Regions from separate parts of the Vibrio scophthalmi genome, predicted to be linked through region 3. Evidence: riboswitches for the same ligand, from Rfam matches in the RefSeq annotation. Region 3 holds a riboswitch; each other region holds the start of a gene.
The links. A riboswitch is a leader RNA that binds a small molecule or an ion and turns the genes downstream of it on or off. The one in region 3 is predicted to bind lysine.
Positions count from the first base shown of each region.

Region 1: another riboswitch for lysine. It lies ahead of lysC (lysine-sensitive aspartokinase 3); the one in region 3 lies ahead of RJD38_RS21055 (Na+/H+ antiporter NhaC family protein).
Region 2: another riboswitch for lysine. It lies ahead of RJD38_RS01065 (Na+/H+ antiporter NhaC family protein); the one in region 3 lies ahead of RJD38_RS21055 (Na+/H+ antiporter NhaC family protein).

Region 1 is NZ_CP134271.1:1,833,455-1,838,561, forward strand. It holds gene RJD38_RS08485 (type IV pilus twitching motility protein PilT) at 1-745, shown strand, start outside; gene RJD38_RS08490 (PilT/PilU family type 4a pilus ATPase) at 760-1,860, shown strand; gene lysC (lysine-sensitive aspartokinase 3) at 1,927-3,279, opposite strand; lysine riboswitch at 3,408-3,587, opposite strand; gene RJD38_RS08500 (pyridoxal-phosphate-dependent aminotransferase family protein) at 3,744-4,865, shown strand; gene RJD38_RS08505 (PglL family O-oligosaccharyltransferase) at 4,945-5,107, opposite strand, start outside.
Region 2 is NZ_CP134271.1:256,951-262,057, forward strand. It holds gene hisG (ATP phosphoribosyltransferase) at 1-602, opposite strand, end outside; His leader region at 655-789, opposite strand; gene RJD38_RS01065 (Na+/H+ antiporter NhaC family protein) at 1,006-2,601, opposite strand; lysine riboswitch at 2,713-2,896, opposite strand; gene RJD38_RS01070 (H-NS family nucleoid-associated regulatory protein) at 3,416-3,823, shown strand; gene RJD38_RS01075 (inosine/guanosine kinase) at 3,928-5,107, opposite strand, start outside.
Region 3 is NZ_CP134272.1:1,368,052-1,373,158, forward strand. It holds gene RJD38_RS21045 (aminoimidazole riboside kinase) at 1-141, shown strand, start outside; gene RJD38_RS21050 (CHASE3 domain-containing protein) at 586-3,024, shown strand; lysine riboswitch at 3,215-3,387, shown strand; gene RJD38_RS21055 (Na+/H+ antiporter NhaC family protein) at 3,475-5,058, shown strand.

The sequences.
Region 1 (5,107 bases), on a different replicon from region 3:
TCGTACTATTCCTACTTCCATTCCAACGTTGGAGCAGCTTGAAGCGCCGGCGATATTTGAAAGTATCGTCAACTTGGAAAAAGGCTTAGTGCTGGTGACGGGCCCGACGGGTTCTGGTAAGTCGACCACATTGGCGGCGATGGTTGACTATATTAATCAAAACCATAACAAGCACATTCTGACTATTGAAGATCCGATTGAATTTGTTCACAGCAACCAAAAATGTTTGGTCAATCAACGTGAAGTCCATCGAGATACTCGCAGCTTTAAAGCGGCTTTGCGTAGTGCTTTACGTGAAGATCCTGATGTCATTCTTGTTGGTGAGTTGCGTGATCAAGAAACGATTAGTTTGGCGCTAACGGCAGCGGAAACGGGCCACTTAGTTTTTGCTACGCTGCACACCAGCTCTGCAGCCAAAACCATTGACCGTATTATTGATGTTTTTCCGGGCAGTGAGAAAGGCATGGTGCGTTCTATGCTTTCGGAATCACTACGTTCAGTGATTGCACAAAAACTGCTGAAGCGTATTGGCGGTGGTCGTGTTGCGTGTCATGAAATTATGATGGCAACGCCCGCAATCCGTAACTTGATCCGTGAAGATAAAGTCGCGCAGATGTATTCAGTGATCCAAACTGGATCGGCTCAAGGCATGCAAACTATGGAACAAAATGCCAAACTTTTGATCGCCAAGGGCTTGGTCGATCAAGCTGAGGTTGAGCAAAAAATTGGCTCGCTAGATTTCTAAAGGAGCAAAACAATATGGATGCCTTCCTGCAAGGAATGAGTGAGCAAAAAGCGTCAGATTTGTATATCACCGTTGGCGCTCCAGTGCTTTATCGTGTTGATGGTGAATTACAGCCACAAGGCGATAAGCTTGCTGAGCAAGAGGTGTTCGCGTTATTGAACTCGTTAATGGATAACGAGCGCTTGAGCGAGTTTAAACGCAGTCGTGAAGCGAATTTTGCCGTGGTGCGAGATTGCGGACGATTTCGTGTTTCTGCCTTTTTTCAACGTGAGCAACCCGGGGCGGTAATTCGACGTATCGAAACGAAGATTCCAACTTGTGAAGAACTTAATCTCCCTACGGTGTTGCAAAAGCTGGCGACCACCAAGCGAGGTTTGGTGCTGGTGGTTGGAGCAACCGGTTCTGGTAAATCGACCACCATGGCGGCAATGACTGGCTATCGAAATCAACACCGCAGCGGTCACATTCTCACCGTGGAAGATCCGATTGAATTTGTTCACGAACATCAGGGCTGCATTGTGACTCAGCGTGAAGTCGGCCTCGATACTGAAAGCTATGAAGTCGCCCTGAAAAACTCGCTGCGCCAAGCGCCGGATATGATCTTAATTGGTGAGATTCGTAGTCGAGAAACCATGGAATATGCAATGGCGTTTGCGGAAACCGGTCATCTGTGTATGGCAACCTTGCACGCTAATAATGCCAATCAAGCGTTAGAGCGTATTTTACATTTGGTGCCAAAAGAGAAAAAAGAGCAGTTCTTATTTGATTTGTCGATGAACCTGAAAGGCGTGGTTGCTCAGCAGTTGCTGCGAGATAAAAATGGTCAAGGTCGTCATGGTGTTTTTGAAGTGCTGCTCAATAGCCCTCGCATCGCTGATTTGATCCGTCGTGGTGAGTTGCACGAAGTGAAAGCGACCATGGCGAAGTCGCAGCAGACGGGTATGCAGACTTTTGACCAGTCGTTATTTCAGTTGCTGGTTGATGGCAAAATTAGTGAAGAGGATGCGCTGCACAGTGCTGACTCTGCCAATGATTTACGCATTATGCTTAAAACGGAGCGCGGAGAGTCTTTAACGAGTGGATCTCTGGCTGATATCACCATTGATATGGACTGATAGGGCTGTTGTGGACCAAAACAAAAACCGAGCTCGCAGCTCGGTTTTTTATTTTTGGTTTCAAGACTATTTTTCAAATAGCTCTTGATGGAGCTTTTGGATCGCTTGGCGTGACACCGATTCATGCAGTAAGAAGCATAAGTTGTGCGGGCTTGCGCCGTAGCAAATCATACGTAAGTTGAAATCTTCTAGGGTGCCAAACACTTGTTTTGCGTAGCCGCGGCTTTCGCTCATGTTGTTACCGATCAGCGCCACTAAACATAGATTGTGTTCTACCTCGACAGTGCATAGTGCTTCTAGCTCTTCACGTGCCGCGCTTGGTAATTGTGGTGCGCCGCCAGATGTGCCCGTTTGATCGAGAGTAAGTGACACACTGATCTCCGAGGTGGTGATCAAGTCCACTGAAACTTTATGCTTGGCCAGAATCTCAAATACTTTCGCGAGGAAGCCATAAGCATGGAACATATTAGCACTGTGTAGCGTTACCATAGTTTGATTACAGCGCAGGGCTAGTGCACGGAAAAGAGGTGAGCTTTGCACCTGATGACGGATCCATGTGCCGCCTTTTTCTGGCTCTTTTGATGATCCGACAAATACCGGAATATCATGGCGTAGCGCTGGTACTAACGTTGAAGGGTGCAGGATCTTGGCGCCAAAGTTGGCCATTTCAGATGCTTCACTAAAGCTAATCTCTGGAATTGGAGACGCTTTTTCTGCAATACGAGGATCGGTGGTGTAAATACCCGGAACATCAGTCCAGATCTCTAAACCTTCTGCTTTAACGGCTTCCGCAATCAAAGCGGCACTGTAATCACTGCCTCCGCGACCGAGAGTCGTGGTGTTACCGAGCTCATCAGAACCGATAAAGCCCTGCGTGATGACAACGAATTCTTGGCAGAGAGGGACTAAATGTTGTGTCGCTAACTGAGCGGTTTGTTCTACATTCGGTTCGGCTTTGCCAAAGGTATTATCTGTGCGTAGTACTTGGCGGATATCAAAACGTTGTGCTTTGATGCCACGCTCTCGCATCAGTTGAGCAAGTAGATGCGTTGACATTAGTTCACCACAGGCGACTAAGTGATCAGTGAGTTTATCTGTTGCTTGAATCGAAGCGGCTTCAGCAAGGCTGGTGACGGTATCGAGAATTTTGTAAATCTCAGCGGCGGTATTGGTGGCATCTTCAAGTTGGCCAAGTACTGCTTCATGAATTTCTGCAATTTGGCTTAAGATTTGGCTACGTTGCTGTTGTTCTTGTACGCCATTAGCCAGTTCAACTAATAGATTGGTTACGCCAGAGCAGGCGCTACTAACGACTAATCTGGTGCTAGGGTTATTTTCAATGATGGCCGCACAACGGCTCATTGCTTCAAAGTTTGCGACACTTGTACCGCCAAATTTGGCGACATTAAAAGAGCTCACAGTATTTCTCCCACGACTTCCTAAATTGTTGTTGGAATCCCAACGTCCGATGTTTTGTGTTTGATGATTCAAACGAGAAGAGAATTTCCTGAGCGGTATAAAGAGGTTCGTATTTATTGTGAATAGTTCACCTCAGAAGCGCTTCATCAGGCGGTGCTGATGACAATTGATGAGAATCAACTCAAGTCAACCGACTGCTCTAATCCGACAATTTAGCGCAATCTCGGCACTGCTCTCCCTTCAACACACCGTATCGGAGTTGTGGCTCCACGATGCATCTACCTAGGCAGCGCTCCTCTTCTGTGATTAAATATTGAACGTTTTTATGTGACCAAAGTCAATTAAAAATTTACAAATATAACAAAATCGCTGCTAACTAGACTTACGGCCAATTGTTGTTAGCAAGGTATTGTTCTATGGTGAATTAGCTTGAGATTAATCCTGATATACAGCAAGGAGTGACAATGACGATTACCAGCTTTATTCCACCACACCGAACCTTAATGGGGCCGGGGCCATCTGATATTTCGCCACAAGTATTGCAAGCGTTGAGTCGCCCAACCGTTGGTCATTTAGATCCGCTTTTTATCGCTATGATGGATGAGTTAAAGCAACTCTTAAAATACGCTTTTCAAACTGAAAATGAGTTTACCATTGCGCTTTCAGCCCCGGGAAGTGCGGGTATGGAAGCCTGTTTTGTTAATTTAATTGAGTCGGGCGATAAAGTGATTGTGTGCCGCAATGGGGTATTTGGCGAACGGATGCGAGAAAATGTGATCCGCGCTGGAGGCGAGGTTGTAGTGGTGGATGATGAGTGGGGATACCCAGTCTCTATCGACAAGGTGCGTCAAGCGCTGGTGGAGCATCCGGATACTAAGATCGTAGCCTTTGTACATGCCGAAACGTCCACAGGAGCGCTCTCCGATGCGCAAGCGCTAGGAGCGCTAGCTAAGCAATATGGTGCTCTGACGATTGTGGATGCCGTAACCTCACTCGGTGGTGTGCCATTAAAAGTGGATGAATGGCAGTTAGATGCTGTTTATTCAGGCAGCCAGAAATGTCTTTCTTGTACGCCAGGCTTATCACCATTGACTTTTTCCGCCAAAGCGATTGAAAAAATACAGGGTCGTACCACGCCGGTGCAGAGTTGGTTTCTCGATCAGAGCCTAGTATTGGGCTATTGGAGTGGTGAAGGTAAGCGGAGTTATCACCACACGGCGCCCGTAAACAGTTTATATGCGCTGCATGAAGCATTACTGATTCTGCGACAAGAAGGGTTAAAGAATGCTTGGCATCGTCACCAATTGATGCATGAAAAGCTCAAATTGGGTTTGGAAAAGTTAGGTTTTGAATTTGTGGTCGAACAAGCGTATCGCTTACCACAATTGAATGCGGTTTTTGTTCCACAAGGTATTGATGAAGCGAAGGTGCGTAGCCATTTGCTACAGACTTACAATCTCGAAGTCGGTGCTGGGCTTGGCGCTTTGGCGGGTAAAGCGTGGCGCATAGGTTTGATGGGATATGGCGCAAGAGAAGAGAATATTGCGTTGTGTCTGCGAGCCTTAGAAGAATCCATCACGCAATAATCTTGTTCAGTGCGTTAGACAAAGCGCTAGATACCAACCTGGTAGGAACGAGTAAGAGCGGCCCTGAGGCCGCTCTTTTTTATTGAGCCGAGGAGGGCTTTAGTGCGTTGATATCTGGAGCGATATATTGCACTTTGTCAAAGTCTCGATTTGGGAACAGGAACTTTGCTTCGCTGCGAATTTGCTCGGCTTTCTGTGTCTCTTCAATGCCTTGATAGGCCAAGATTAGGTTGTTATAGAAA
Region 2 (5,107 bases), on a different replicon from region 3:
AATTCACCAGTGCGTTGAATCAGAGTCGCTTTAGAGCGGAAAATGACTTCTGCTTCTTTCAAGCCATTGGCTTCAAGTGTTGCACCCGTTGACACAAGGTCAGCGATTGCATCGGCTAAACCCGCACGAGGTGCAACTTCGACCGAACCAGTCAGCATACAAGTAGAGAATGGGATACCTTGCTCATCCATATAGGCTTTCAATAGGTGTGGATACGTGGTTGCGATACGTTTACCCGCCAAATCTTGTGGCCCTTGGTATTCTTGATCTTTGTTAATCGCAATAGAGAGACGGCAACCACCAAAGTCTAAACGGCGTAACTGTAGAAACTCATTTGGCTCACCGAGCGCTTTGCGATCTAAGCGAACTTCCTCTAGTTCGTTCTCGCCAATAAAGCCCAAATCAACCACACCATCCATAATCAAACCAGGAATGTCGTCGTCACGAACCAGTAACAAATCAATTGGCATATTTTGCGAATGAACCACTAGGCGCTCACCCATGATTGTGAATTTTACGCCGCACTGTTTCAGCAGTTGCTGACACTCTTTACTTAGGCGACCTTTCTTTTGAATTGCGATTCTTAGGCGTTGTGTTTGCATTGCGATATCCCTGTGCAAATTTCTGATAATTCTTAGTTTTCAAGCCATTAAAATTGAAAAACCCTCGGAAGATGTGAGTCTCCCGAGGGTTAATTCTAAAAATCTTTGATTTAGCCTCCGGGAGTTTCCTGTCCCCCGGGTATGCGTTCATCTCCCGAAAGACTACATTGGGTGATGGTGATGATGAATATTCATTACTAATTTACGCATACTTATAAGCTCTTCAATTCCGCTTGGTTGATTACCACACTAACCAAGCCATTAACTTTTTTCAACCTTTAATTTAAGTTTTTTTAAACGCACTACACACACTTATTCGATCGACTGCCTTAACTGAGTTAGCTTAAAACAAAAAAGAGGACCTAAGCCCTCTTCATCAAACAAAGTCACCCAACTGTGGTGGTTACTGTGTCGTCATTTTTGATTTTGACAGTATATTCAATACAAAACACACCGCCACAAATGCAGCACTACACGCGGTTAGAGACAACATTAGTGATTCTGTCATACCCAGCACAATAAAGCCGATACATGAAATCAGCGCCACCGATAGTGCATAGGGTAGCTGCGTCGTTACGTGGTCAATATGGCAACAACGAGCACCGGTTGAAGACAGGATGGTCGTATCTGAGATTGGTGAACAGTGATCACCGAATACTGAACCGGCTAGTACCGCACTAAGCATTGGTAGCATAAGCGTAATGTCGGTATTCCCCGCCATATCGCCGGCAATTGGCAACATAATACCAAACGTGCCCCATGAACTGCCGGTTGCAAAAGCCATCACACCAGACAATAGGAATAGGATTACTGGCAACCAGTGAGGATTCACATTACCTTGCGCCATCGTCGAAAGGTAGCTACCTGTTTGCATATCACCAATCACAGTGCCAATTGACCAAGCAAAGATCAGAATTAAGATCGCGCCAAACATCGATTTTGCACCAATGACTAAAGTACGCGTCACTTCAATCGCTGGAATACGCTGACGAATGACCGTAATCAAGGCAACAATTAGACCAACTGAACCGCCGTAGATAAGTGAAATGCCGACATTGGTATTTTCAAATGCGCCTAATAGTGCAAATGGCTTACCACTTTCTGCCAAGACTTGACCACCGGTGTACAACATAGAAGCAACGGTCGCAACAATCAGCAATACAATCGGTAGGATCAAATCAGACACTCGACCTTTGTCGCTTTCACGAATATCAAGTTCTTCATCTAACGAACGCGCTTCTTCAAGCTCATCCATTTGGTTTTCATCATCAAAACCACGCCCTTGTGAAGCTGAGATCTCGTGCTCGCGCATCTTACCAACCGATAAGCCAAACCACGCTACGGCAAATACCATTAACAACGCAAAGATAGCGTAAAAGTTCATTGGTACTAAGCGCATGTACGCGCCTAAAGCAGAATATTCCGTAATGCCGTGCGAGACCAAAATACCACTAATAATGGTCATGATGTATGCACCCCAGCTAGAAGCGGGCATCACAACACACATTGGCGCAGCAGTTGAATCAAGAATATAAGCAAGTTTCGCGCGTGATACATAGAAGCGATCAGTCACAGGACGAGAAATCGCACCCACTGCAAGGCTATTAAAGTAATCATCAATGAAGATGAAAATACCTAAAAATGCCGCTAATAGTTTCGCACCGCGTTTACTTTTAATGCGTGATTGAGCCCAGTCAGCAAACGCGCGTGTACCACCAGACAATGTCAGCAGGGCTGTCATCATGCCAAGCAGTAATAGGAAGCCAATAATGCTCATGTTGCCAGCATTCAAAGAGCCATCTTCAACAAAAACACCGAATACGGTATTTTTCACATAGCTAGTCGCACCACCAAGTGAGTAATCTGCAAGTAAAATAGCGCCTAAAACAATACCCGCACCCAAAGAAAGCAGTACGCGACGAGTAATAATAGCCAAGCTAAGAGCGACTACCGGAGGAAGCAATGATAAAGGGGATGTAGCAAAATCGATTAAATTCATGATCTTCAAAAACCAGTAATAATTGGTTAGAGATCTACTGCAGACGCATAAACTACATAGATAGCCTATACATTTAAAAATTAGCGATAGGAAAGTGAATACTTATCCCAAGCCTACAGTAGCGCTCCATAGTTATACAAATAATAGACTATGGCAGTGTTGTCCCTATTCGAGTACAACCCCAGCGAGAGATGTTGATGTATCAGCTCACTTCGGCGGATAAGACCTTTTACGTTTGCTCATTGGCATCACCCCAACAAACGCGACTCATTCATTCCGCTCCTCTACCGCACTATCCAAAGACAATGCTAAATTAAACAATGTTTAACATAGCTTTAACTAAGATAACGCATCAGGTGACGACCATTGTACTTATCTTAAACATCATTTCAATACATCGACCTAAACTTTTATTGCTCTTTTTTAATTACTCCAATCCTTTTCAAGCGGGGCCTTTATATGCAACTAGACCAGAGAGACCGCTCAGTAAAAAACGCATATATTTCATACCGCAGTGTAAAGAGACCGTTAATAACCACTTATATCGACACACTGAATTTATAAAACACCTGCAATCATCATGACAAATAATTTTTCTTTCTGACTAGCATATATGAAACCACGCACTAAACTTAAAGTCGTTACTTCTATCTAAATTGAAGTATGAGGTAAACAATAGAATGTGAAGTGAGCTTAAAACTTACTTTCAAGAAAATCGTTCGTATTATTTTTTATTTAATTTTATATAATTGAATTGTAATATCCACATTACCGGATTAATATCCATTTATCGCTTACTATATTGGTGCAATTTATGTCGGAATTAACAAAAACACTTTTAAACATTCGTAGCCTACGTGCTTTTTCTCGTGAACTAACTCTAGAGCAACTAGAAGAAGCACTAGAAAAATTATCGCTTGTTGTTTCTGAGCGTAAAGAAGCTGACGAAGCTGAATTAGCAGAACGCGCTGAGCAAGAAGCAAAGCTTGCTGCTATTGCTGAACAAATCGCAAAAGACGGTATTGATGTAGAAGCACTAATTAGTGCACTTGCTGGTGAAACTAAAACAAAAACTAAAGCAAAACGTGCACCACGCCCTGCAAAATACAAATATGAAGATGCTAACGGCGACGAAAAAACTTGGACAGGCCAAGGTCGTACTCCATCAGCAATCCAAGCTCTACTAGATTCAGGCCGTAAGCTTGAAGAGTTTTTAATCTAGTTTAACGATAGATTAAAATGAGATTTAAAAAAGGCTCCTTATTAGGAGCCTTTTTTTCATCAATTAAAATAATACCCGCTTAATAGCAGGTATTATTTGAACAACTATCTTTCCCAGTATGCTTCTTCCAAGCTATCTTCGCGTTCCGGTAGACCACGAGATAAACGAGGGGAATGTTGCACTAATACTTCATAGCTTGCTCGATTAGAGTATTTGCACACTTGTGAGAATGACGAATACGTTAAGAAAGCGTGAGCATGCTTACTTGAGTTCGGCACGTTTTCTCTATGGTACTTATTTGCTGCCATATCATGCAATAAAGCCGATAACGCAGCATCACCAGCGCCATTAGTATTCTTAATTTTTTCTGGGCCACCCATATAAGGTGATATATGTGAATAGACTTTAATCGGTTCTTCACACAATGCTTTCACTGCCGGACGGCTGAATTCATATTGGTTAAATTCCGCAATACAACCCGGTAATAACGGTAATGAAGTTTCGCGTTTAGCGCCCTCTTCCGTATAACCTGCCATGTAAAGACCTACAGGGCCTGCAGTACAAAGTACAAGATCAACCCAATCTAACGCTTTATCTGAAGCCGCTAGTGGATCAACTTCACCTGTTAAAGCTTCTGCTTCATCTTCATTCATCGCCACAACAGAAACATGGTCGCGTAAAAAGTCTTGCCAGAATTTAGGGTCGTCTTGAATAACGAACTTAGTACCAAGTGTTAATACCACTGGTACATCATATTTCTTCGCATATTCGATAGCACGCATGGTTGCTTCAGGCATAGGGTCGCCTGGCTTACAACGCACTAAATAAGCAGTAAGTACTAAGGCTGATGCATTTTTGAAAATCTTTTCAGGAATGCTATCAGGGCGAAGTTGGTTCATTTGACCTTCGCTAATCGCAAAAGTACGTTCGCCATCTTCGGTAATCAATGCAAAACAACGGCCAATCGCACCTTCAACACCTTGTAGGTAATTAAGATCCATTCGGCTCGATGTATTACACAAATAACGGTAGCCGTAGCTGCCAATTTTAATATCTTGGCTCATAACACCCAGTAATGTTGAGCGGTCATCTGCCAACACTGAGTAGTTATGAAGTGTATTACCAATGGTACCACCCGCATATTCGTTAGTAATAAGCGCTTGGTCTTTCAATTCGTTATATAACGCTTCTGCCGTTTGGTCATCAATAACCAATGAGTGTCCCTTACTCAGTCCGTATTTTTCGATCAGCTCCGAACCGACTTTCGCTTCAATGTCCACTAAC
Region 3 (5,107 bases):
TCGCAGCATTCTGGTTGGTGCAACACCGAAGTTATCGAGAAGGCTGTGCGCTGGGGCAATATTTGTGGTGCGTTAGCAACCACGCAAAAAGGCGCAATGACAGCCCTTCCGACACTGCAAGACTTACTCGCACGAGAATAACTCTGCAATCCTAACTAAGGGATTACTTAGCGAAGGTTGAGTCAATACTCATTCGAACGATAGACAATTCGACTGGTCTAAACCTTTAAGCCCGCTAACTTTATCGCGGGCTTTTCTTTTGTTCCTGCATCAACATTGGTGATACCTGCCAATATACTTCTACTAATATCGCTAACTAAGGTTCAGGTTCGTCCCAACTATCCTGCCAAAGGGGAGCACTAACCATAGAGATCGGCACTCTGTTTAATTTTTTCTCCCCCCAACGAAGCTAAATAGAATGACTTTCACCAAATCTCCTACTAAATACACTAATTAGAGCCAAGTTTAGTCATATTTAAAGGATAAAGAGGACGCTATTGATATACATAATCACTCATAAAATTTCAACAAAACTATATATTTATCCTACAATTCTGATGAGCCTGCCTTACACATGGAGAGAGTATGCGGTTTTCACGTTGGTTTGATAATCTAACCATCCAGAAAAGATTACTAGCGAGTCTATCTTTTCCTGTTTTACTGATGGTTTTGGTCTCCATTACCGTATACAACAACACTAACTCAATGGTTGAAGATCAACGCTGGGTTAATCATACCCATACCGCAATAACGCGGGCTCATGAACTGTTAAATCTGATCATTGACATGGAGACTGGTCAAAGAGGTTATCTGATTACCGGAAATGATGACTTTTTAGCCCCCTATAAGGATGCCCGTAAGGTTTGGGATTCAAAATGGCAAACCCTTTCACAGCAAGTCTCTGATAATCCATTACAAGTTGAACGCCTAAAGGCTATTAATGAATTGTACCGCCAATGGCTAACAATGGCTGGTGAAGCGGAAATCAATCAACGTCGCCTTGTCAGTGAACAGCAAGCGTCAATGCAAAGTGTCATTGATTTGATTCAAAGCAAAACCGGCAAGCATCTAGTGGATACTATTCGTGAAAAAATTGACCAATTTATTTCCACAGAAAAACAACTCAATACGATTCGAACCACCAAATCGGAAGAATCCGCTCACAAGACTTGCTTAACACTGGTTATTGGCACCTTTTTATCGGCAGGCGTTTCAATCATCGTGGCTATTTTGGTCGCTTCTCGTATAAAGCGGCGCATTAATCGACTCGTCGATGCGACACAACAAGTCTCTCTCGGCAATCTGGATAAAGGTGCCTCAATGCTCGATTTGGTTGAGCAACCAGGTGGAATCGATGAAATATCTCAGCTAAGTCGCAGCTTTAGACTCATGTCATTAAATTTAGTTAAAAATGATAAAAAGATGCGTGACTACACAGTGAAATTAAAGGAGGAAAGTGAAAAATCGCAAGCCGCCGCTAAAGCTAAAACAGACTTTCTTTCCACAATGAGTCACGAGATACGCACACCAATGAACGGTGTTTTAGGACTCTCTCAAATCATTGCCAATGAGACTAAAGAAACCTCAACCAAGCAGCGCATCGATTTAATTCTCGATTCTGGTCGTCACTTAATGACCTTACTCAATGACATTCTAGATTTTTCCAAAGTGGAAGAAAACAAACTGGAGTTAGAAAACAGCCCTTTCAAGTTAGCACAAATTATCGAACCCGTTCGCAGCACCATTCAACCACTTGTTGATGAAAAAAATATCACCTTATTGATTCAAAGTAACATAGCCGACGATATCGAATTTATTGGTGATGCAGCGCGACTACGCCAAATTTTATTCAACTTAGTTGGTAATGCAGTCAAATTTACCCTCGTTGGTCATATTTTAATTGAAATCACACACGAGAAAGAAAAAGAGCATCTAATCATCTCGATAAAAGATACCGGTATCGGTATTCCACAGCACTTACAAAGATCAATCTTCAACCCTTTCGAGCAGGCTGATACCTCAACGACACGTAAGTTTGGCGGTACAGGCCTTGGATTAGCGATTGTAAAACAACTGATTGACTTGATGGGCGGTAGCATTACCGTAAACAGTATTGAAGGAAGTGGTACTCAATTCTGTATTGATTTACCTCTCCATTGGCGCCAACAACAAGCGGCAACAAAACAGGTCGAACAACCTGCTATTAAGCACTTAAATGAAATCAGCGGGCATATTTTGCTGGTCGAAGATCATCACGTAAACGCAGTCGTCGCAAAAGGCTTTTGTGAAGCACTCGGTTTTACCGTCGACATTGCGGATAACGGCCTAATAGCAATACAGAAAGCTAAAGAAAATCAATATGACATCATCCTAATGGATAACCATATGCCCGAGATGAATGGCGTCGATGCAACACGCTTTATTCGCGATACATTAGGCATAAAAACGCTATTGTTCGCTTATACCGCGGATGTCTTTAGTGAGACACACGATGATTTTATCAAAGCGGGTGCCGATCATGTATTAACTAAGCCGTTGCGCCAACAAAACTTTATCGATGCACTAGCGCTATTTGGCTACCGCTTACCCAATCAAAATAAAGACTATCAGACCAAGAGCCACCTAAGTCAAGACCAACTTCAGCGCCATACAATTGAGAAACTGAGCCTTGTAGAAGAAGAATTAAGCCACTCAGAAGTGATTCACTCTCTTTCACAAAGTCCTGACGCCTTGGCGAATTTACTCAAAGGGCTCGTAAATGAATTTAAGACATCAATAGATGATCTGATTACTTTCTTTATCGCCAAAGACTTAACATCACTCAAGACCACCTTGCATGCCACCAAAGGGATTGCACTAAGTTTTGATTTACCCACTTTGGCCAATCAGGCACGGGAAATAGAAGAACAAATCAAGCAGAGTAAGACACCTAGACCTGAACAATTACAAAGGCTTATCAACCGCATACAACTGAATGAACACCAAGCTCAAAAATTGATCATTCAATATGCCGAACAAACATAGAAGAAGATTAAGAAGCACCATAAGTATTCTTGTCGACTAAAATAAAGCCCACCAGTACAAACTTGAAGAGAACACCAAATCCTCTTCCTATGCTAAGTTCAGCAATCAGCGCTTTCAGTTATTGTTCTATCCAAGCAATACATAATGCTTGTTTTGCGCCACTTGGCTGCTATTATGTCGCGGTAAACCCTTAATCAGTAGAGGCGCGCTGCCTATCAGTACCCGTGCGGAGGATGATCCCGATGATGCCGGAGAAAGGAGTCAGCGCCGAAGTGGCTGCAGTTATCACGCTCAGTTGCTGGGTCTGTGTCGAATAGGCACAGAACTGCCATAGTATTTTTCCTATGGAGCGCTACCTGAAGGGGTAACAAGTCTTTGTCATTCCTTCTGACGTCTTCGTTACACCTCTTTTCGGTAGATCTCCACCTTGTTGTTGTAGGTGTTGAGATTATGAACCTCATAAATTATTCAGACTCTTTATTGTCTATTGTGCCGCCAGTTTTAGCGGTCATTCTGGCCGTGACGACGCGTCGCGTATTGCTGTCGCTCGGAGCTGGCATCACTGCGGGTGCACTGATGTTAAACCAGTATTCCCCACTTGAAACCGCGCATTACTTGTTCGATAAGGTGCTCAACCTCGTTTGGGCCGATGGGGCATTGAACGGCGAAAACGCCAACATGATCATCTTCATGCTGTTGTTAGGGGCGTTGATCAGCTTGATGAGCGTATCTGGCGCGACTCAAGCCTTCGCAGACTGGGCGGCGGTTCGTTGTAAAGATCGCCGCAGTGCAAAATCTCTAACCGGTTTGATGGTGTTCATCTTCTTTATTGATGACTTTTTTCACAGCCTTTCTGTGGGTGCGATTTGTCGCCCTGTAACCGACCGTTTCCAAATCTCACGAGCCAAACTGGCTTACCTGCTTGACTCAACCGCTGCGCCAGTGTGTGTTTTGATGCCGATTTCTTCATGGGGCGCTTACATCATCGCGCTGATCGGCGGCATCATGGCGGCACATAGCGTGACCGACCAAAGCCCAATTTCAGCCTTCGTCGAAATGATCCCAATGAACCTCTACGCGGTGTTTACTTTAGTGATGGTGCTGTGCGTAATTGCATTTCAGCTCGACATCGGCCCAATGCGCAAGCATGAAGAATGGGCATTAGAAGGTAAATTGTGGGATGAATCTCGTGGTCGCCCAACCGGTCTAGACATTGAAACACCTGAAAACAGCAACGGCGGCATGATCGATATGGTTCTGCCGATCCTAACGCTCACATTGGCGACCGTGTACTTCATGATCGACTCAGGAGCGGCAGTACTGACAGAGAAAGGCCTATCATTTAGCGTAATCGGCTCATTTGAGAACACCAATGTCGGTTCTTCTCTGGTTTATGGTGCGATGTGTAGCTTAGTCGTTTCTATCGCTCTGGCATTGCGCTTGAAACTCAGTGCAAAAACGTGGCTACAGGCTGCGCCTCAAGGCATCAGTGCCATGATGCCGGCGATTGTGATTCTGTTCTTTGCATGGACTATCGGTGCAGTAGTACGTGACATGAAAACGGGTATGTACCTTGCCTCTATGGCAAACGGTAATATCCCAGTTGAAATGCTACCAGCCGTCGTATTTGTCCTATCTTGTGCAATGGCTTTTGCAACAGGCACCAGTTGGGGCACGTTTGGCATCATGCTACCATTGGCGGGTGATATTGCCGCTGCCAGTGACATCCAAATGCTATTGCCGATGCTTGCTGCGGTATTAGCCGGCGCGGTCTTTGGTGACCACAGCTCTCCTATCTCAAGCACCAGTATTTTGTCAGCCACTGGCGCAGGCTGCCACCATATGGATCACGTCCTAACTCAGCTACCATATGCGACTTCAGTGGCCTTCGGCGCCCTACTGGGCTACATCGCGATTGGCTACACACATTCTGCATGGATTGGGGTTGCGGTGAGTGGCGCTTGGTTCTTGCTATTCGGCTTGTATGCGATGCGTAAGAATCAGCCGATTATGACTGCCGCCAAAGCATCGTAAGTTAGCACTGCACACTGGTTGTTTTAAACATAATTACTTTAGAGATAGC